Regions from separate parts of the Undibacterium sp. Di27W genome, predicted to be linked through region 1. Evidence: predicted binding sites of a transcription regulator. Region 1 holds the regulator's gene; each other region holds the start of a gene.
What was found. The regulator sigma-54, encoded in region 1, starts transcription at its own class of promoters, with help from an activator protein. The targets are predictions, from matches to a motif close to TGGCANGNAANCTGCTTT.

Region 1 (5,774 bases):
TTACGAATCTGTTTTTCAAATACGTTTATGCGCCATTTAAGATTGCCGGTCGGGGGTAGCCCGACAGCTACATACCTTTCTTGCGTCGCCAAGAAAGGTATGCCAAAGAAGGCGACCCAGGCGTAGCCGCCCCCTAAAGGGGGTTCCCGTTTGTGCAGTACAAAAAATGGGAAATACCCGAAACTCGCCTGCGGCTCAAACAACGGTCATTTCTTTTTCCATTTTCTGTACCGCACAAACGGCGGCTACACATGGGAACTGCAAAAATCAATAGCAACTGCAACTGCAACTGCAACTGCAACTGCAACTGCAACTGCAACTGCAACTGCAACTGCAACTGCAACTGCAACTGCAACTGCAACTTCAACTTCAAAAGCAACGTCAATGCGACCTTTGTGCAAATTTTTGTATTGGCAATTGATTTAATTTTCTTAAAAAATCAGTTTTTAAATCACCCTTCCAAATACCGCAAAGGATGCGCATGAGCAGGCCATGCTTCTGCAAAGAATCCTGTCACCTGCTCTGTCGTCACTTCAGCCAATGTTGCAGGTGACCAGCGTGGACTATTGTCTTTGTCTACCACCAGGGCACGTACGCCTTCAAGTACTTCACCATGCTTGAAGCAATGGCGTACCATATTTCTTTCCATGCGCAGGCAGGCTGATACTGTCATGTCCTTACTGCGGCGCAGTTGTTCCAGTGTGACTGACATCAGCAAGGGTGAGCGCTTTTGCATGGTGGCCAGGGTTTGCTGGGCGAATTCGTTGCTGTTTTGCTGCAGTTTTTCACAGATGGTAGTGACACTATTACCTGCGAAGATGTCATTGATGGCCGCATGTTGCGCGGCCAGTTTGCTGGTATCCGGCTTTGCCTGGTCTGCAAAGCTAGCTGCGAAATCACGTATTGCCACGTGCAGGTCCGTGGCCGCGCTTTCGCTGAGCAAATTCATCAATGCTGGTATTTCAGCGGTGGGGATGTAGATATCTGCCAGCCCTGCATAGATAGCATCAGCGGCAGTAATGATCTCACCAGTCAGTCCCAGGTAAGTACCAATTTCACCCTCAGTGCGTGACAGGAAATAACCACCGCCGACATCAGGGAAAAGACCGATATTCACTTCCGGCATGGCCATCTTGGTACGCTCAGTGACAATGCGCAAACGGCAATCTGACCCTGCCTGGGCGATACCCATGCCACCACCCATGACGACGCCATTCATCAGCGCGATATAAGGTTTTGGGTAGAAATGGATTAAATGATTTAAGGCATATTCTTCTGTGAAAAAATCTTCCAGCAGGGCCGAGTCACCTTTCGGAGTAGCAGTGCCGACATCATAGAAAAAACGGATATCCCCACCAGCACAAAATGCCTTCTCGCTGCTGCTGTGAATAAACACGGCACGCACACTTTGATCATCCTGCCAGGCCAGCAAGGTCGCCGTCAATGCTCGCACCATATCGAGAGACAGCGAGTTCAAGGCTTTGGGTCTGTCAAGGGTGATATAGCCTATATTGTTCTTGACGGAGGTGAGGACAAATTCGCTCATGATGGACTATGCAGTGTAGGGGATGAAGCTGCTATTTTAACTTTGTCAGGCTTGGGCGTCACGGGGTGTATATGTTTATGAGGAAATAGAGTAAGGACGGCATGCTCGTTGCCGTTGGGTTTGACTTTGGGGTTGTTTTTGACTTTCGGCAGTTCCCATGTGTCGGCGCCGTTTGTGCAGTACAGAAAATGGAAAGAGAAGGACCGCTGTCTGAGCCGCAGGCGAGTTTCGGGCCTTCCCATTTTTTGTACTGCATAAACGGGAACCCCGCAGGGGCGACGACGCCTGGGTCGCCTTCTTTTGCTTCCTTTTCTTGGCGAGCAAGAAAAGGGAGTAGCCGCCGGTCTATCACCGGCGAGCAATCTTCAAATACGAATGCAGGTATTTCAAAATCCAGCTCGCAAAGTCTTACGATTCTGGCGTGAATAAACTTCGTGGCATACACCGAACGCCGCTGGATTCCAGCCAAAAGCACGCTGGAATGACGTTAATACGTGTACGGATTGCCATATGGCAATCAACTGAATAGATTGAGAAATATTATTTATTTCAAAACCACTCACCCAACAAAAAGGACGCCTTTAGCGTCCTTGTTTTGGATGTCCACAACCTGTTAGGGTAAGGACCGGGGTCTTATGAAGCCGATGCCGGATCAGGTATGTGCTTGATGGCGTCGTGCTGATGGTCTTGCATTTTATCTTTGTGCTTGATGACCTGGCGATCAAGTTTGTCTACCAGTGCATCGATTGCTGCATAAAGATCATGCGCCAGACTTTCAACGTGGATATCTTTACCGCTGATATGCAAATTAATGTCGGCTTTGTGTCGTTTTTCCTTTTCCCGGAGCTTGTCCACCGTCAGGATGACGGCGATATCAATGACCTGGTCGAAATGTCGCCTGATACGTTCTAGTTTGGTATGTACATATTCACGAATTGCAGGAGTTACTTCGACGTGGTGTCCACTGATGGTGAGATTCATACTGTGCTCCTATAGTGATGTTGCTTGCTGTAACGATACACTCTTGGCATTTATTTGCCTTGAGCTAAATCATATATAGCAATTCAAACCGTGATTACAAGGACTACTTACAAAGATTTACGCAAACTGACTGGGGGGATTTTCAGGGCTTCACGGTATTTGGCAACTGTCCGCCGGGCAATTACCATGCCCTGTTCACCCAGCATGTCTGCAATTTTGCTATCAGAGAGTGGGCTTTTCTGGTCTTCTGCTCCTATCAACTGCTTGATGAGTGCACGTATCGCGGTGGAAGATGCTTCACCCCCTGTTTCCGTCGCGACATGGCTGCCGAAAAAGTACTTCAACTCAAACATGCCATGTGGGGTCAACATGTATTTTTGGGTTGTCACACGTGAGATAGTGCTCTCGTGTAATCCTAGTGTATCAGCAATTTCGCGCAAAACAAGGGGTCGCATGGCAACGGCACCATGGGTGAAAAAATTGCGTTGCCTTTCAACTATCGCTTGTGCAACGCGCAAAATAGTGTCAAAGCGTTGCCGCATATTTTTGATGAGCCAGCGGGCTTCCTGCAATTGCGCACCCAGGCCAGCTTCACCACGGTTTTGCTTCATGATATTGGCATACACGCTGCTGACTCGCAGCCTGGGCATGACATCCTGATTCAGCATGACTTGCCAGCCATTGCCAGACTTTCTGACGATCACATCCGGCACCACATAATCTGATTCATCGGCGGCAAAGGCAATGCCAGGCCGTGGCTGGCACAGGCGTATGATGGTTTGTGCATCGCGCAAATCTTCATCATCGCAGTCGAGAATTTTCTTGAGTTTGGTGAAGTCTCTTTGTGCAAATAAAGCCAGTTGTGTTTCAACAATTTGCAATGCCAGTCTGCGTGTGACAAAAGCCACTTTGGGCATGCGCCTGATTTGCAGGGCCAGGCATTCTGAAGGGCTGCGCGCACCGACACCAGCCGGGTCAAAGCTTTGCAGCATATTCAGGGCAAAGGCCAGTTCTTCTGCTTCTACACAGAGTTCCAATGGCAAACTGGCATGTATTTCATCCAGGGTTTCAGTCAGGTAACCATTGCTGTCCAGCGCATCTATCATCAGTTCGACCAGGGCACGGTCACGCGGCTCACGCAGGTTCAGGCGCATTTGCTCCAGTAGATGTTCACGCAGGGTGATGTGGGCTGCTCCCAGTTGTGGACGGCCATCTTCATCATCACCAGATTTGCTGCCATGCTGCACATCATCAAAGCCCCAGTCTTCTTCGCTGGAGCTGGTGCTGTCATTGCTGATGACCGTTTCGGCATCGGCAGCGGCTGGCTCGGTGGATTTATCGCTTTCTTCTCTTTGCGCAGGTGCTTCCATGCCTGCGTCAGCCGAGGTACTTGTTGTATTGATGGCACCATCGGCCAGCAGGCGAACCGCATGGTCGAGTGGATCATCGACGCGTTCCAGCATGGGATTATCGGTCAGCAGCGTCTCCAGCTCCTGATGCAATTCCAAAGTCGATAACTGCAATAATCGTATTGATTGCTGCAATTGCGGCGTTAAGGCCAGATGTTGTGAGGTACGTAGTTGCAGGCTTTGTTTCATGATGATTCCCGTCACATCCGGAAGTGTTCTCCGAGATAAACGCGACGTACAGATTCATTTTGTATGATGTCGTCAGGCTTGCCGCTGGCAAGTACCGCGCCTTGATTGATGATGTAAGCGTGATCGCAGATGCCCAGGGTTTCGCGCACATTATGATCGGTGATCAAAACGCCTATGCCGCGTTCCTTGAGGAAGCGGACGATACGCTGGATTTCGATGACAGCGATAGGATCAACGCCGGCAAAGGGCTCATCCAGCAAGACAAAGCGTGGATTGGTGGCCAGTGCACGGGCAATCTCGACGCGGCGGCGTTCACCACCTGACAGTGACAAAGCCTGGCTCTCGCGTATTTTTTCTATTTGCAAATCTGCCAGCAAGGCATTCAGCCTTTGCTCGATTTTCTTGCTGCCGAGGAATTTGCCATCGCTGTCTTTTTGCAATTCCAGTACCGCACGGATATTGTCTTCTACCGTCAACTTGCGGAACACTGATGCTTCCTGCGGAAGGTAAGACAGGCCGAGCACGGCGCGCTCATGGATGGGCAGTTGCGAGATATTGACATCATCAATAATGATATCGCCAGCATCGGAAGGTACCAGACCAACGATCATGTAGAAAGAAGTGGTTTTGCCTGCACCATTCGGCCCCAGCAAACCCACCACTTCACCACTTTTCAATAGCAGGGAAACATCGCGCACGACCTGGCGTGCACCATAACGTTTTTGCAAACCCTTGACCAGCAAGGTGCTGCCTGACTGTGCTGTCATCTTAATTAGCCTGTTTTTCTGGTTTTGGTTGCAAGATGATTTTCAGGCTGCCCGAACCTTCTACAAACTGGCCACTGGTGGAGTTAGTGCCTACAAAGACTTCATTCTTGCTGTCATAAGACAGGTATTCGCCAGCCTGTTCCTGGGTGACTTTAGTGCCTTCCAGATAGCGTACCTTGGCCTTGGAAAAGAATTTGACGATTTCCGTGCTTTGATTGTATTCCGCACGTTCAGCTTCGCCATCTACCCACAGATCAGGTCCGCCATCGCGCTTTTGGCGGAAGGTGACTTTGCGATTGCTGCCACCAGTCAGTACTACAAATTGATCACCATTCGGCGCCTCGGTGACGACGGCATTTTCTGCCTTGACATTCAGAGTGCCACGCACCAGGGCGACACCCTTGGATAATCTGCGCACGCTGGTCTTGCCATCGCTCTCGCCATAACCGGCTTCGATGACGGTTTCCTTGTTGCTGTCGGCTTTTTCTGCATATGCAGTTGCACTGACCAGGCCCAGGCAGGCCAGGCCGAATAAATGGGTAATGCCGAATTTAGTAAGTGTCATGGAGATGATCGCTTTCTCAATTATTTGGTTTTAACTGCATTCACCGCTTCACGCTTCTTGAGCAGGATGCGGACTTTGCTTAACAGGGCCAGGTGTTGGGTAGAGTTATTGGCCAGCATACCGGTTGCGGTCGATGTCGATTTACCGGTGGTGATGGTGATGGGCTTATCGGTCTTGACAACATCATCATCTGGCAATAGCAATAGATAATCCGATTCCACATGCACGAATTGCGAACTCAGGCCCTCTGGCCTTTCCATGCTGACATTGTCATATAAATGCACTTCATCATGCTCACGCTTGGGTGTGATGACATT
Region 2 (5,774 bases), on a different contig from region 1:
AAGGGCGCTGGCGATATCACCAATCTGTACAACAAAAATATTACCTATACCAATAAAGACAGGGTTTCTGGCCGCGTACAATTCTTGCTGACACCGACCAAGGACTTCAGTGCCCGTATTGCCTTTGATGCCCAGCCCAGGGCAGGTGAAACCACCAATGGTCGTACTATCAATACGCCAACACCGACAACATTCGCGAATGGCACTGCGAATACCTTGAGCACGGATGCCAGCACGCGCCTGGCGCGCCGCTGGTTCACGCAACTGGGTAGCTATACCTACCAGAATGATTATTTGAATGGCGGCGGGCAAAATGCCGTCAATAATGATTACCAGCGCCCTTTGATCACTGGTAGCAATGGCGCATCGGCAGAATTGAACTGGAACCTGGGCACACATACCCTGACTTCAATTACGGCCTATAAAGACTATCATTTCAATGCCGTCAATGATGAAGGCACACCATTTGATATCTATCGCAATGCAGGCGGTTTCTGGAATGATTATCGCCAGGCCAGCCAGGAATTACGCCTGACTTCACAACCTGGCGGCAAGGTCGATTACCAGACTGGCTTGTTCTTCCTTGATGTCACCAATAGTGCAGATTACCGCCGCCAATGGGCCAACGATGCCGGTGCCTGGTTTGCCAGCGCCAGCCAGTACAGCACCCTGGACAAGGATGGGGCGGGCCGCTACCTGCTGCAAAACTCTCTCGATGGCTTGAACATGTCCTTTAATAGCCCGGCTGGTTTGCAAAAAATCAGGAACAAGAGCGCTGCTGCATTTGCCCAGGCTGACTGGCATTTGAATGATGACTTCACCCTGACGACAGGCTTGCGTTATACCTATGAAAACCGCACGAATACTGCCAGCACGCTATTGAAAGATTATGGCTTTGCGCCTGAACTCAATCCTGTTGCCATCAATGGTGTGCAACTCGGCGGCTTTTCATCAAATAGCGCGGGTGTGCTGAATGCAGGCAATACTGCCAGCCAACTGACGCTGGCCGATCAGACTGCCAATAAATATTTTGGCACGACCATCACCGGCGCTGCTGGCTCTGCCTACAACAGCCTCAGTACCGCCCAAAAAGCCCAGGTGGCAGCCGCCAAGGCCTTGCGCCAGTCACAAATAGGGGTATTGTTCAATCCGGTACAGGCAGAAGCTTTCAAGGGCGGTTTACCTGCTTTTGTCATCAGCCCTTCGTATAAGATCAATGACAACGTCACTGGCTATGCTTCCTGGCAATATGGGGAAAAGGCTGGCATATCCCAGGTCACCAATGGGGTATCCAATCTCGTCAAGGCAGAAAAAACCAGTGCCTTTGAATTTGGTTTGAAATCTGCCTTGCTGGACAATAAGCTGATCTTGAACGCAGCATTGTTTGTCATGGATATCAAGGATTACCAGCAGGCTGTGCGTGTGCTGGATGTCTACACTACCAATCTGAACAATGACGGTACTAATTACTACACTTCAGCGACTGGTAATGTGCCCAAGGTCAGGGCGCAGGGGCTGGAAATTGACGGTGTCTATAGCGGCTTGCCGAATACCCTGGTGCGTTTCTCGGGTGCCTATAATGATGCACGCTACAAGAGTTTCACCAACTCGGCACAGCCATCTGAAAACGGCTATACCGGTGCTGCGCCTTATCGCGATGTCTCTGGCCAGGCTTTACCGGGGGCGGCAAAATACAGTTTCAATGTGGGTATAGATTATCGTATCCCTGTGCTGGGTAACAGGGAATTCCATGCCAGCACGAATACCCTGTATAACAGCAAATATAACTCGGACAATGCCTTGTCCGATTATGGCTGGGTAGCTGCCAAAAGCATTACCGACCTGGCGATAGGCATAGGTAGCCGCAATCAATCCTACGACCTTAGCCTGGTGCTCAAGAATGCCTTCAATGACAACACGCCTTTGCTGAAGACCTGGAATAGTTTTACGCCAGCAGTACCGCGCTGGATAGGTGTCACACTGAGCGGCAAGCTGTAATCATCAGGATACGCGCAAGCGAAAAACCAACCCAGGCTTATGCCTGGGTTTTTTGTTGGTACGTTACAAAACGATACTTTCTGCTGTGCATGAAACAGGCAGTCATGTGGCTTGTTTTTAAATCAGCAGGACACTTTGCAAGTGTTTGAAAAATAAGCAGTCAAGAGAATGCCAGTGCCATTACGAATTTTATAAATTCCTATATTTATCAATGACTTATGATTTATTTTATATGAGTCTCATTGGTGGCGCGATAGTTGCTATTGATAGTGAAAAGCCTAGTTCACCCATTATTACCAGGGAGTATTTCATGATTAAAACCCAGCATCAGCAAGGAGTGCGCGATGTTTAAGCCACTTGCACTCGCCATCACCTTGGCCTTGTCAGGCACTGCCATCAGCCTCAGTGCTGCAGAAGAAACTAAAGCTGTCGCCAAGACCCAGGCCGCAGTTGCCCAGGGCTGGGCTTACCAGCCTCTGAAAAATCCTGAGCTGCCTGCAGTCAAACAAAAAAGCTGGGTACATACGCCAGTTGATAACTTCATCCTGGCACAGCTAGAAGCCAAGAATATCAAGCCCTCGCCAGATACTGACAGGGCCAGCTTCATACGCCGCGCCACGCTCGATACCTGGGGCGTGATACCGACACCAGAAGAAGTGCAGGCTTTCGTCACAGACAAGTCTCCCAAGGCCTATGAAAAGCTGGTGGACAGGCTGCTGGCTTCAAGCCGCTATGGCGAACGCTGGGGTCGTCGCTGGCTGGACCTGACCCGCTACGCTGATAGTGATGGTTTCAATGCGGATGGCACACGGCCGAATGTCTGGCGTTATCGTGACTACGTCATCAAGGCGTTCAACGATGACAAGCCCTACAACCGCTTCGTCCAGGAACAACTGGCCGGTGATGAACTCTTCCCTGGCAATCAGGAGGCATTGATCGCCACTGGTTTCTTGCGCAATTATCCTGATGAAGTCAATGCCCGTGACTTGAATCTAAAGCAGGTGGAAATCGCCACTGATCTGACTGATACGGTAGGTTCGGTCTTCCTCGCCACCACAGTAGGTTGCGCTGCCTGCCACAATCACAAGTTCGACAAGATTTCGCAAAAAGAGTATTACCAGTTGCAATCCTTCTTCGTGAATGCCAGTGCCAGCGATGACATCATCGCCGCGACCGGCAAGCAAAAAGAAGACTATGAATTGAAACAGGCAAAGTGGGAAGCCACTACCAAGGACATCCGTGACAAACAGGAAGCCTTGATACGTCCCATCATCGATAAGGCAGAGGCTGACCGTTTGCTGGGCTTTGTACCAGCCACGCGTGACTCCATCACCAAGCCAGAAAATGAGCGCACTGCCTACGACCGCTGGATTTACCACCGCAACCTGTGGACCATGCAGGGACGTACCCGCAATGCGGTTAATCAACTAAAAACCAAGGACAAGGAAGGCTACGAGAAATACCAGAAACTCGAAGCTGAGCTGAAGAAGTTTGACAACATCAAACCCAGGCATCCTGGCTATATCTCCGCCATGACCGAGCTTGGTCATGCAGAAGCGCCGCCTACCTATGTACTGGCAAATGGCATCTATGACAGGCATCTGGAAGAAGTGCAACCAGGTTTCCTGTCTTTGCTGACCAGTGAAAAACCCAATATCGTGCCGACCGCCACCTCATCTGGTCGTCGCACGGCACTGGCGAACTGGCTGACCAGCGAGAATAATCCTTTGCCTGCCCGTGTGTTTGTGAACCGCGTCTGGGCCCAGTATTTTGGTCGCGGCATTGTTGAGTCAGTCAGTGATTTTGGCAAGATGGGCAACAAGCCCAGCCATCCTGAATTGCTGGATTACCTGGCCAGCAATTTCATCAAGGAAGGCTGGAGCGTCAAGAAGTTGAATCGTCAGATCTTGCTATCGAATGTCTATCGCCAGTCATCTGCTGAACGCGAAGATACCAAAGTAACCGACCCAGGCAACAAGTTGCTGGCATCTTTCCCAAGACAGCGCCTGGATGCAGAACAGATACGTGATTCCTTACTGCTTGCCTCTGGCTTGCTGGAAGAAAAGCTAGGTGGTCCATCCGTCTTGCCACCAGTGCCGAGCAACTTCAATGCTGGCAATGCCTGGGTCACATCGACAGATCCACATGACTATCACCGTCGTAGTGTCTATGTCTTCACCCGCAGGAATATTCCTTACCCGCTACTGGAAACCTTCGATATGGCGAACCCACAACTGGTACACAGCAAACGCGATGTGACTACCACTGCACCGCAGGCTCTGGCGCTGATCAATAGTGACCTGGTATTCCAGTGGTCGCAAGCGCTGGCGGGCCGGGTATTGCGTGAGGCCGGTAATAGTGAGTCGGCACAGATAGATCGTTTGTACCAGATACTGTATGCGCGCTTGCCAGATAAAACCGAAAAGGCGACTTTGCTGGGCTTCCTCGACAACCAGGAAAAAATCACCCAAAAACAGATCGCCGACGGCAAAAAAGTAGGTGTGCCTGAAGGCTTTGGTGAGTCAGTTGAACTCAGAAATAACATCGACAAACTGTATAAGACCGCCTATGGCCGGTCGGCAGACCGTTTCGAAAAAATCGCCTTCCTGGAATTTTTGGAAAAGCAAAAACAGGCCAAACCAAAGTCTGGCCAGGGCGATGATGATGCCGATGCCGGCAATACACCAACTGCCAGGGACGATAGCCAAAAGCTCAACAAGGCCAGGGCTGCAGCCTTCCTCAGCCTGGTGCATGCAGCGGCCAATTCCAATGAATTCAGTTACCGCTTCTGATGCCAGCGCATCAGCTTGAAAATACGAAGATACAAAAATTAATAATCGAGTGAAAAGGGAAATGTCATGACCAATAAATCACGCCGCGACTTTTTGTCACATGCTGGACTGGGCCTGGGTAGCCTGGGGTTGGGGGGATTAACTGCGGGAGGACTTCTGGGCGGCGGCTTGCTGTCGAGTGCTCAGGCAGCGACATTTGATGATCCGTTGGCCTTGAAAGTCGCCCATCATGCTGCAAAAGCCAAGTCGGTCATCTGGCTGCACATGGCCGGTGCGCCAAGTACCCTGGACTTGTTTGACTACAAACCCGATCTCATCAAGCTGGCTGGCCAGCCCATGCCAGACTCATTCTCCAAAAATCTCAAGACTGCGACGGATGGCGGTGTCGGTGCCCTGTATGCGACCAAGCGTACCTGGAAACAGTATGGCGAAAGCGGCGCCTGGTTTTCTGACCTGGTGCCAAATATCGCCAAACAGGCGGACGATATCTGCTTCATCAAAGGTAGCAAGACTGAAGGCAGCACGCACGTGATTTCTTCACTGAAATTGCATACCAGCGCCCTGACACCTGGCCGCCCGGCTTTGGGTGCCTGGATCACTTATGGCCTGGGTAGCGCCAATCCTGACCTGCCCAGCTTCGTCGTCTTGCCAACCGGTTATGACAATAGCGGTGGTGGCCGTGGCCAGACGATATGGAGTTCCGGCTTCTTGCCAGCGACTTACCAGGGTACGGCTTTCCGCCAGGGTGATTCACCCATCCTGCATCTGGACAGGCCAGCCCTGGTCTCATCTGCTGAGCAAAAAAATACCCTGGACCTGATACGCAAATTGAATACCCAGCATGCCTCGCGCTACCCATCTGACAGTGAACTGGAGGCGCGTAACCGTTCTTATGATCTGGCTTACCGCATGGAATCATCTGCACCTGAAGCCGTTGACCTGAACAAGGAGAGCAAAGAGACCAAGACGGCCTATGGCCTTGAT
Region 3 (5,774 bases), on a different contig from region 1:
ACCCAGCTATTCATGGCGACCAGCACCTTGTCGAGTGCAGTCGTTACTTCCCAGGTGTCAGGCGTGGCATAGTAATCGGTCAGCAGGCCACGTACTACATATTCAGCCGCTTCACGCCCGCCTTCATTGCCAGAGACGCCGTCAGCCACGGCCAACACCATGCCCTTGCAGGATAGCTCGGGTTCGCCTGGCGTGACCATGCCGACAAAGTCTTCATTACGTGGGCGTAAACCGGCTACGCTGTGATGTCCTGTGCTGACTGTCAATGGCATATGCGATGGATTAAATTTTTGCTGTAGTCATGGCGGCAGAGCCCCAGGTCGTGCGCCAGCGTTTCTTGACCAATGATAAACCCAGCAAGGCGATGATGGCGAGGCTGGCGAAAATCGACAAGCCTATTTGATAACTGCCGGTGAGCTGGCGTGAATAACCCATGCTGGCAGCCAGATAAAAACCGCCTATGCCGCCAGCCATGCCTACCAGGCCAGTCATGACACCCATCTCCTTACGGAAACGCTGCGGCACCAGTTGGAATACCGCACCATTGCCCGTACCCAGAGCCAGCATGGCAACCACAAAGACACATACAGCGGTGCTTGCTGATTGCAAACCTGTAGCTGCAATGAACAGGAAGGCAGAAGCGATGGTGTACATGACAGACAGGGTTTTGATCCCACCTATGCGGTCAGCAATACGACCACCCATAGGACGCACCAGCGACCCGGCAAAAACGCAGGCGGCAGTGAAATAACCTGCCGTGACGGGCGTTAAACCATACTGGGTATTGAAATAAATGGTCAGGGAAGAGGCCAGGCCAGAGAAACCTCCAAAAGTGACACTGTAAAAGAACATGAACCACCAGGCGTCCTTGTCTTTCAGCACAGCCAGGTATTCAGTCAATGATTTGCTTGGTGTATCACCCGGTGCATCCTTGGCGAAAATCAGGTAAACCGCCAAGGCAATCAATAATGGTATCAGCGCCAGGCCAAACACGTTTTGCCAGCCAAAGGCAATTGCCAGCGCTGGCGCAAACAGGGCCGCAAAGGCGGTGCCGGAATTGCCTGCACCCGCAATCCCTAAAGCAGTGCCCTGATGCTCAGGCGGATACCAGCGCGATGCCAGCGGCAATGCCACGGCAAAGGCAGAACCTGCGACACCCAGGATCACGCCGAGGAACAGCAGTTGTTCATAAGTGTGCAAATTACCCAGCCATGCCCAGCACAAGCCTATCAGCACGACGATCTGGCCTATCAATCCTGCTTTCTTGGGTTTTAAATGATCGACCAGCACGCCCATGACGATGCGTAGCAAGGCACCAGCCAATAAGGGGGTGGCGACGACCAGGCCTTTTTGTGCTGCAGTCAGGCCTAGGTCCTTGGAAATCTGGATGGCGAGTGGCCCCAGCAATACCCAGACCATGAAACTCAGGTCGAAATAAAAGAAGGATGCCAATAAGGTGGGCGTGTGCCCGGCTTTCCAGAAGGAAGTTTTTTGCATGATCGCTCCAATAGTGAACATGCATGCCACTTGCAAGGGACGTGCCATCAAAATGTGCAGGTGATTCGCATATTTCTTGATTGAAAACAAAACTTTCTGCGCAAAAACTGTGCGCACCCTGAATTAAATGGTGCAATGCACCAGAATGACTGTTTTTTTTATGAGTGCCATGAGGATTTTGGGCGCATGCTTCAATAAGTGGCATTGCTCTTGCTGCCAGCAGAGGAATCCTCCGTTTTTCTTGGTGAAAACCATATTAATGTGCAGTCAAATTGGTGCGGGCTTATAAAAACAGGCTGGTCTTCTCTCTGGGGGTAATGAACTGGCATTGCTCTTGCTTAGTGTGTGAGGAGACAAGCAAAGGAGCAGCCATGAAGAAACTTAAGCTAGTGATGGTAGGGAATGGTATGGCAGGTGTGCGTACCCTGGAAGAATTAATCAAGATCGCCCCCGACCTGTATGACATTACCGTATTTGGTGCAGAACCTTATGCCAATTACAACCGCATCCTGCTATCACCCGTACTGGCTGGCGAGCAAACCATCAAGGACATCATGCTCAATGATGTGGATTGGTATGAAGAAAATAATATTACCCTGCATCTCGGAAAAAAAATAACCAAAATAGATCGCCACAAGCGCGTCGTGATTGCCGAAGATGGCACGCAAACTGAATATGACCGTCTATTGCTGGCGACGGGTTCTACGCCCTTCATGCTGCCTGTACCGGGCAAAGATCTGAAAGGCGTAATAGCCTATCGCGATATCTACGACACCAATACAATGATAGAGGCGGCAGAAAAGCATACTCACGCTGTCGTCATTGGCGGTGGCCTGCTGGGTCTGGAAGCGGCAAATGGCTTGAAAATGCGTGGCATGAGTGTCTCTGTGGTGCATTTGCCAGGCTGGTTGATGGAGCGTCAGCTTGATCCCGTTGCTGGCAAGATGTTGCAAAAATCCCTAGAAGACCGCGGCCTGAACTTCCTGCTGGAAAAGAATACCGAAGCCATCATTGGTGATGATGCTGGTCATGTGAAAGCCATACGCTTTACCGATGGCCTGGAAATCCCTGCGCAACTGATCGTCATGGCAGTTGGCATACGCCCTAATACTGCGCTGGCAGAATCTGCTGGTCTGTACTGCAATCGCGGCATCATCGTCAATGACACCATGCAGACTTATGACCCACGTATTTATTCCGTTGGCGAATGCGTCAATCATCGTGGCACTGTATATGGCCTGGTCGCACCTCTGTTTGAAATGGCCAAGGTCTGTGCCAATCATCTAGCGAATTTTGGCATAGGTCGTTACCAGGGTTCAGTCACCTCCACCAAACTGAAAGTGACGGGCATAGATCTGTTTTCTGCAGGTGAATTCATGGGGGGTAAGGATACTGAAGAAATCATTTTGTCCGACCCCATAGGTGGTGTTTACAAGAAGCTCGTGGTGAAGGATGACAAGCTGATTGGTGCTTGCCTTTATGGCGATACTGTCGATGGCAGCTGGTATTTCAAACTGCTGCGTGAAGGTAAGAATATTGCCGAGATTCGTGACTCATTGATGTTTGGGGAATCGAATACTGGCGATGTTGGTCATGAAGGACACACCAAGGCTGCTGCCATGCCGGATGAGGCCGAGGTCTGCGGCTGTAACGGTGTCTGCAAGGGCACCATCGTCAAGGCCATCAAGGAAAAAGGCTTGTTCACACTCGACGATGTGCGCAAGCATACCAAGGCATCGGCATCTTGCGGCTCCTGTACCGGGCTGGTAGAACAGATCATCATGTTCACGGCGGGTGGTGATTATTCGACTGCGTCTAAAGTCAAACCCATGTGCGCTTGTACTGATCACAGTCATCAGCAAGTGCGTGATGCGATCAAGGTCAACAAATTGCTGACAGTAGCTGGCGTGCAGGAATTCATGGAATGGCGTACGCCTAATGGTTGCTCCAGTTGCCGGCCAGCCATCAACTATTACCTGATTTCTACCTGGCCGCGTGAAGCCAGGGATGATCCGCAATCGCGTTTCATCAACGAGCGTTCACACGCAAATATCCAGAAGGATGGTACTTACTCCGTCATACCGCGTATGTGGGGCGGTGAAACCAATGCCAGCGAATTGCGCAGGATTGCTGACGTTGTCGATAAGTTCAAGATACCGACAGTTAAGGTTACCGGCGGTCAGCGCATCGATTTGCTGGGTGTGAAGAAAGAAGACTTGCGCGCCGTCTGGCAAGACCTGGGTATGCCATCTGGCCTTGCCTACGCCAAGGGTTTGCGTACCGTGAAAACTTGCGTGGGCAGTGAATGGTGCCGTTTCGGTACGCAAAATTCCACTCTCATGGGACAACAACTGGAACGTGAACTGGCACGCATGTATGCGCCACACAAGGTCAAGCTGGCGGTATCTGGTTGCCCACGTAATTGTGCCGAGGCCGGTATCAAGGACGTTGGTGTCATCGGTGTTGATTCAGGTTGGGAAATTTATGTCGGTGGCAATGGCGGTATCAAAACCGAAGTCGCGCAATTCCTCGTCAAACTCAAAACCCATGAAGAAGTCATGGAATATACCGGCGCCTTCTTGCAGTTATATCGGGAGGAAGGCTGGTATCTGGAACGTACCGTCCATTACCTGGCCCGCGTTGGCCTCGACTATGTAAAGAAAATTATTCTGGAAGACCATGGCCGTCGCAAAGACCTGTATCAACATCTGCTGTTTGCACTGGAAGGTGAATCTGATCCATGGCATGAACCAGAAAAAGCCCAGGTCGATACACGACAGTTTGAGCGCTTGCCAGCCTAATTGAAAGGAAAAAACATGAATCAGGAATGGCAAGTTATTTGTCGCGTTGACGACATACCTGTATTGGGCGCCCGTGTAGTCGCCCGTGACAGCAAACCGGATGTGGCTATCTTCAGGAATAGCGAAAACAAGATATTTGCCCTGCTGGACAAATGTCCGCACAAAGGCGGCCCCTTATCGCAAGGCATCGTCTTTGGCGAAAAGGTAGCCTGTCCCTTGCATAACTGGAATATAGATTTACCCACGGGCTGTGCGATTGCACCGGACGTGGGTTGTACACAAAAATTCAGTTTGAAAGTGGAAGCAGGTCAGGTCTATCTTGATGCCAATGAATTGTCGGCACATGCAGTAGAGGCATGAGAAAATGCACAAGCTCACAAATGATTACTATGTTGCGGGCTTTTAAAGGCATGTATGACTGAAACCAAATCTACCTGTTGTTACTGTGGCGTCGGTTGCGGTGTAGTCATAGAAAGCGATGGCGAGCAAGTACTGGGTGTGCGTGGTGACACTGAGCACCCAGCCAATTTTGGTCGTTTGTGCAGCAAAGGCAGTACCCTGCATTTGTCAGCGGATATCAGGCTACAACAACAGGTCAGGGCACTGTATCCCGAAATACGTGATCCGCTAATGCGTGAAGAGCTGCGTCAGCGCAGTGACTGGGATACCGTCATTGCCAGCATGGCGGACAAGTTTGCTGACACCATCAAGACCCATGGCCCGGACAGTGTGGCCTTTTATATTTCTGGTCAATTGCTGACTGAAGACTATTACGTTTTCAATAAACTCGCCAAAGGTTTGGTCGGCACCAATAATATCGATAGCAATTCGCGTTTGTGCATGTCCAGCGCGGTTGCCGGTTACAAGCAGACTCTGGGTGCGGATGCACCGCCCACATGTTATGAAGACATAGACCTGGCAGAAGTCATCTTCATCGTCGGCTCCAACACGGCCTATGCGCATCCGATCTTATACCGCCGTATTGAACAAGCCAGGGAGAAAAATCCTGCGCTGAAAGTGATCGTCGCTGATCCACGCCGCACCGATACGGCGCGTGAAGCAGATTTATTCCTGCCTATTTTGCCGGGCACCGATGTGGCCTTGTTCAACGGCATGCTGCATCTGTGTCTGTGGGAAGACTTGATCGATCTGGCCTATATCCAGGAACATACAGAGGGCTTTGCCGAGCTCAAGCAAACCGTGCGTGATTACACGCCAGCAGCTGTCGCCAAGACCTGTGGCATCAAGGAGGCGGACCTGGTGCAGGCAGCGCGCTGGTTTGGGCAAGCCAAAGCCAGCCTGTCGCTGTATTGCCAGGGACTCAATCAATCATCTGTTGGTACTGCAAAAAATGCTGCTCTCATCAATCTGCATCTGGCTACGCATCAAATTGGTAAGCCGGGCGCAGGGCCGTTTTCCCTGACTGGACAGCCAAACGCCATGGGCGGGCGTGAAGTCGGTGGCATGGCTAATCTG
Region 4 (5,774 bases), on a different contig from region 1:
TTGATCTGTTCTGCATCAATATCCGGAGCGATCTTCAGGGCGATGGGTACATAGCGCTTATGTTCATCGGCCAGTTTTTGCTGCGCTTCTTTGAGTTGCGACAGCAAGGCGTCCAGCTCAGTCGCACCTTGTAACTGGCGCAGGTTCTTGGTGTTGGGGGAGGAGATATTCACGGTCACATAACTGGCATAAGGATAAACCCTGGCCAGGCAATGCAGGTAATCTTCTGCCGCACGCTCTATAGGCGTATCGGCATTCTTGCCTATGTTCAGGCCCAATACGCCTTGCTTGTCCTGATAAAAGCGCGAGGCCTGGACGTTTTTAACAAAGGCATCGACACCGCCATTATTGAAACCCATGCGGTTGATGATGGCATCCGCCTGCGGCAGTCGAAACATGCGTGGCTTGGGGTTGCCCGCTTGTGCACGTGGTGTGACAGTACCAATTTCTATGGAGCCAAAACCGATTCCAGCCAGGCCATCAATATACGCACCATCCTTGTCCAAACCCGCGGCCAGGCCTACCGGATTGGGAAAGCGTACGCCCATGACAGGGCGCGCATCTTCTGCTGGTTTGTTGGTCAACAAACCAGACAGTCCCAGTTTATTGACACGTTGCAGTGCCGGTAAAGTCAGATGATGGGCATTTTCCGGATCCATGGCAAACAGGGCAGGGCGGATCAGGGAGTAAAGAAGTTTTGCAGACATGTAAATAGGTGAGGAAGAAGGTTGAAATAAAATTTGAGAGGCAGATGGACGGGGAACTTCACAGTTCCCGTAAAGTCTGCCAGCGCCCCTGCATCAAAGCATCCAGGGGGCGGAAATTGGTCTTGTAAGCCATCTTGGGGCTGGCAGCGATCCAGTAACCCAGATAGACATAGGGCAGTTTCAATAAGCGCGTTTGCTCTATCTGCCACAAGACATTGTAAGTGCCATATGACGCTGTTGCATCGTCAGGGTCATAAAAGGTATACACCGATGACAGGCCATCAGTCAGTACATCGATGATACTGACCATGCGCAAGACATCCTTCTCATCTCTGAATTCTACCAGGCGAGTATTTACCCGGCTTTGCAGCAAGAACTGCGCATATTGGTCACGACTGTCATTATCCATGCCGCCGCCAGAATGGCGCTCACCCTGGTAGCGCTGATACAACTCATAGTGTTCGTGGACATAACTGAGACTGCTGACACGAGCCTGCAGATTTCCATGTTTTTTCCAGGCTCGACGCTGGCTGCGGTTGGTTTCAAATTCATTGACGCGTACGCGCACCGGCGTACAAGCCTGGCAATTATCGCAATGCGGCCGGTAAATAAAAATACCGCTACGCCGAAAACCACTCTTCACCAGTTCAGAATACGCATCAGCATTAATCAGATGCGCAGGTGTCGCCACTTGCGAACGCGCCTGCAAACCTTCCAGATAACTGCAAGGGTAGGGCGCGGTCGCATAAAACTGTATGCTGGCGAAGGGGAGTTCGTTAAGCTGGGTCACGGGCTGATTTTGTTGGCTATGGTCCAATTGCTAATCGCTGGCAGGGCACAGGCATGTTCTACCCAGCGCAAAAACTCGGCCCTGCTGATCGCTTTTGCGCCCAGAGACGCCAAATGTGCTGTCTCTTGCTGGCAGTCTAACATTTTCACGCCATGTTCACGCAAGAAAAATACCAGGTGCGCCAAGGCTATTTTGGATGCATCCGTGACCCTGGCAAACATCGACTCACCATAAAACATGCGGCCTATGCAGACGCCATAGGCGCCGCCTACCAGTTCGCCATCCAGCCACACCTCGACGGAGTGGGCATATCCCAGCTTGTGTAATTCACCATAACCAGTGACGATCTCTTCAGAAATCCAGGTGCCGCTTCCTTCTTTGCGTGGTGCTGCACAGGCCAGCATGACATCTTCAAAGGCGCTATCAAAACGCACTTCCCAGCGCGGATCTTTACTGACTTGCCGCAGGCGCTTCTTCAGGCTGGGGGATAATTTGAAATCTTGCACTTGCAAGACCATGCGCGGATCGGTAGACCACCACAAAATGGGTTGCCCATCAGAAAACCAGGGGAAGATGCCATTTTTATAGGCATATAGCAGACGTTCTGCCGACAAATCAGCACCAGCTGCCAGCAAGCCTGCAGCACCATCTTTTTCAGTCAAAGCGGTGCTGGGATGAGGAAAGGGGCTATCCGTTTCCAGCCAGGGGATCACGCGGCCTCCAATCGAGGCTGCACCAAAAAAACGCCATATTTCAGTGCATCAAACTTATTTATCAAATAATCAGTTTCAAAAAATCGCATTAAATCAATCACTTATCAATTGCACCAAATTGGAATGTATTTTGCTTTATCAGTGCATCTTTAATTCAAATTCGCACTTATATTGGGAGATATTTTGTATGAATGCACAAAATAGCAGCGCAGACGCTTTGTTTATCTTGCTTGGCGCAATCATGATACTAGCAATGCATGCGGGCTTTGCATTTTTAGAATTAGGCACTGTGCGCAAGAAAAACCAGGTCAATGCCCTGGTCAAGATACTTGTCGACTTTGCAGTATCGACCATCGCCTACTTCTTTGTCGGTTACACCATTGCATATGGCGTGCAATTTTATTCCAGTGCTGAAGTGCTGGTTGCTAAAAATGGCTTTGAAATGGTTAAATTCTTTTTCTTGCTTACCTTTGCTGCAGCCATTCCCGCCATTATCTCTGGCGGGATTGCCGAGAGGGCAAAATTTCATCCGCAACTGATTGCTACTGCCTTGCTGGTCGGTGTTTTGTATCCTTTTTTTGAAGGTATAGCCTGGAACCAGCGTTTTGGCATACAGACCTGGTTGAAGGCAATGTTTTCTGAAGAGTTCCATGATTTTGCCGGTTCCGTCGTCGTGCATGCTTTTGGCGGCTGGGTGGCCTTGCCTGCCGTGCTGCTGTTGGGTGCGCGCCGGGGGCGCTATATGAAGAATGGCGCGATTGCTGCTCACCCGCCATCGAGCATCCCTTTCCTGGCGCTGGGTGCATGGATACTCACGGTAGGATGGTTTGGCTTTAATGTCATGAGCGCACAAACCATGGATAAGATGAATGGCCTGGTGGCCATGAATTCACTGATGGCCATGGTAGGTGGGACTTTGGTCGCTTTCATGCTCGGCAAGAATGATCCCGGCTTCGTTTATAACGGCCCACTGGCTGGTCTGGTCGCAGTTTGTGCCGGTTCTGATCTCATGCATCCCTTGGGGGCTCTGCTTACTGGTGGAATCGCTGGTGCCATCTTTGTCTGGATGTTTACCTGGACCCAGAATAAATGGAAGGTTGATGATGTACTGGGCGTCTGGCCTCTGCATGGCCTGTGTGGCGCCTGGGGTGGGATTGCCGCGGGCATCTTTGGTTTGAAGTCTTTGGGTGGCCTGGGTGGTGTCAGCTTCATGTCCCAATTGCTGGGCACGGCCATGGGCGTTGCAATTGCCTTCGGTGGTGGTTATGTCATCTACGCCAGCCTGAAAAAATTCATAGGCATACGTTTGGAACCAGAAGAAGAATTTATAGGGGCAGATTTGGCGATACACAAAATCTCATCAACTGCGGAACGCGAAACCAGTTGGTAGGCCCTCTTTTATGTCTTGTAATGTGCACACTGACTCTGTAGCAGTGATAGCAAATTTTCCGGGCTTGATGCATCATTGACCAGAGTGGTCAGATGATCGTCAAGCCTTTCCCTGATTTCATCAGGAATAGATGAGAGTGCTTGCCATCTCAATTCATGATTTGCTTGTGGTTCACCGTCAGGAAAAAATGCCAGAGACTCAGCGATGATTTTAGCGGTTTCTTTTGCGCCTATTTCCTCAAGCGCTACCACTAATTGTGGTGCGTCAACGCCACAAGGGTTTGCCAGATACTGCCAAAGGCCGCCATTCATCAATTGATAGTAGAAATAGCCGATCAGGTAATTAAGTTGTATATCGCGTGTGAAAGTCAGGTAATTCACATCTTCTGCGATTTTTGCAATTTGAAAGTGACGGGCATATAACCATTGCGAAAAATCCCAGGGTTTCCATGTGCTTGGCGCTTGCTCAAGAAACAAAAAAGAATTGCTGCATTTTATGCATGCCTCACTGTTGGCAGGACTGGCGCTGCCACAATGCTCGCAATCTATATTCAGCTCTGAAAGGCGAAGTGTCATTGGCAATCTCTTTTCTATGCAGGTAGTCCGTCATTTTGGTTGACATTGAGTTCTCAATGCACCATTCCATCTGAAGGGAAAGCATAACCAGGAAGTAGGTGCTTAAGTACTATGCTAAAGTAGCTACCCGAGCTCCTTGGCGGACAGCGCTCAGAGGCTTTGTTAGTGACGCAGGTAAAAAAATGGGCGATTATCTTCGCCCATTTTTTATGGAAATCTTATCTGCATTAACCATCACGCATGGGTTTGAAAATATCATGCTCATGCATCTGGAAGCGTCCACCGCTTTTGACCTTCGCCAGATCTTCGAAGAAAAATTTCAGTGTATGGTTGATGGTGGGGAAGGCAATATCGTCCCAGGGGATCTGTTCTTCGGAGAATAAGCCTACTTCCAGGCTTTCGACGCCTGCGGCGTAATTCAAATCCAGTAAAGTGGCGCGATAAAATAGATGTACCTGGTGTACATGCGGCACATTCAATATAGAGAACAGTTCATGTAATCTGATATTGGCGCCAGCTTCTTCTTCAGTCTCGCGCTGTGCGGCTTGTGCCGTGGTCTCTTTGTTTTCCATGAAGCCAGCAGGCAGCGTCCAGAAACCCAGGCGTGGTTCTATCGCACGCTTGCAGAGCAAAACCTTGGTGACGCCATCTTCTTCCCATACCGGGATGGAGCCTACCACCATCTTGGGGTTTTGATAGTGGATCGTGCCACAAGCCGTGCAAACAAAGCGTTCGCGGGTATCATCGGCAGGGATTTGCAAGGTCACCGGGGACGCGCATTCGGAACAGAATTTCATGAGCAAAAGAGTCAAAATTGGCGAATCTGCAGAGTGTAACATCTGTCCGCACAAGTACGCCAAAAGTCCTCTTCCTAGAAAAGGATTGCGCAGAGCAGCAAAACCATGTATAGTTTCATTCTTCAGACGCGGGGTGGAGCAGTCTGGCAGCTCGTCGGGCTCATAACCCGAAGGTCGTAGGTTCAAATCCTGCCCCCGCAACCAAGTATTCAAGCCCTTGATTAGAAATAATCAAGGGCTTTTTGCTATGCTCTAACAATGTCCATTAAAGCATAGACCTTTGCTATTGATGATATTGAGCGATATGGCTGGCCCCAACATTTGAGGGTGAGTGTTGTTGGTGCAATAAAAGCAATTGCTTGCCCGTCTATAAGCGTGAATAATGGCAACCTGGACTTCTTTTGTAGGTCCTGATATTTTTTAGCTGGCATTGTTTGATGAAAGCGTAAATGGCCATGGCAGTTCCTTGCAAATACATAGATCAAATTGCCTGGCTGGAATTGCGTCAACAATTATGGCCAGAAAACACCAGGGAGGCGCATTTGCTGGAAATGACTGAGCTCTTGCAGTCGCCAGATAGATTCGCACAGTTTATTGAATACGACGCAGCTGGCCTTGCTTTGGGCGTGATCGAAGTATCTCTCAGGGGCGATTATGTCAATGGGGCAGACTCTTCCCCGGTGGCTTTTCTTGAGGGCTTGTTTGTCATACCGCAGGCAAGAAAAAGAGGGATCTCCAGGATATTGGTTGCTGAGGCGGAGTTATGGGCCAAGTGCATCGGGGCTAGTGAATTTGCTTCAGA

Region 2: ACO0LF_RS11290 (DUF1549 and DUF1553 domain-containing protein) is a predicted target of sigma-54. The motif match lies at 2,245-2,262, and genes of this name have one in related genera.
Region 3: nirB (nitrite reductase large subunit NirB) is a predicted target of sigma-54. The motif match lies at 1,821-1,838, and genes of this name have one in related genera.
Region 4: ACO0LF_RS02530 (ammonium transporter) is a predicted target of sigma-54. The motif match lies at 2,330-2,347, and genes of this name have one in related genera.

The regions. Positions count from the first base shown of each region.
Region 1 covers NZ_JBMPOS010000012.1:92,360-98,133, reverse strand. Annotated here, with positions in the region: gene ACO0LF_RS22235 (hypothetical protein) at 151-426, shown strand; gene ACO0LF_RS22230 (enoyl-CoA hydratase/isomerase family protein) at 452-1,546, opposite strand; gene hpf (ribosome hibernation-promoting factor, HPF/YfiA family) at 2,180-2,527, opposite strand; gene ACO0LF_RS22220 (RNA polymerase factor sigma-54) at 2,635-4,125, opposite strand; gene lptB (LPS export ABC transporter ATP-binding protein) at 4,137-4,892, opposite strand; gene lptA (lipopolysaccharide transport periplasmic protein LptA) at 4,894-5,457, opposite strand; gene lptC (LPS export ABC transporter periplasmic protein LptC) at 5,478-5,774, opposite strand, start outside.
Region 2 covers NZ_JBMPOS010000004.1:373,815-379,588, reverse strand. Annotated here, with positions in the region: gene ACO0LF_RS11295 (TonB-dependent receptor) at 1-1,998, shown strand, start outside; gene ACO0LF_RS11290 (DUF1549 and DUF1553 domain-containing protein) at 2,343-4,790, shown strand; gene ACO0LF_RS11285 (DUF1501 domain-containing protein) at 4,857-5,774, shown strand, end outside.
Region 3 covers NZ_JBMPOS010000007.1:124,437-130,210, reverse strand. Annotated here, with positions in the region: gene ACO0LF_RS15725 (protein kinase domain-containing protein) at 1-272, opposite strand, end outside; gene ACO0LF_RS15720 (nitrate/nitrite transporter) at 283-1,497, opposite strand; gene nirB (nitrite reductase large subunit NirB) at 1,869-4,298, shown strand; gene nirD (nitrite reductase small subunit NirD) at 4,314-4,658, shown strand; gene ACO0LF_RS15705 (molybdopterin-dependent oxidoreductase) at 4,713-5,774, shown strand, end outside.
Region 4 covers NZ_JBMPOS010000001.1:559,555-565,328, forward strand. Annotated here, with positions in the region: gene ACO0LF_RS02515 (quinone-dependent dihydroorotate dehydrogenase) at 1-707, opposite strand, end outside; gene ACO0LF_RS02520 (arginyltransferase) at 766-1,497, opposite strand; gene aat (leucyl/phenylalanyl-tRNA--protein transferase) at 1,494-2,210, opposite strand; gene ACO0LF_RS02530 (ammonium transporter) at 2,398-3,600, shown strand; gene ACO0LF_RS02535 (DMP19 family protein) at 3,609-3,980, opposite strand; gene ACO0LF_RS02540 (NUDIX hydrolase) at 4,403-4,972, opposite strand; tRNA gene ACO0LF_RS02545 (tRNA-Met) at 5,100-5,176, shown strand; gene aac(6') (aminoglycoside 6'-N-acetyltransferase) at 5,428-5,774, shown strand, end outside.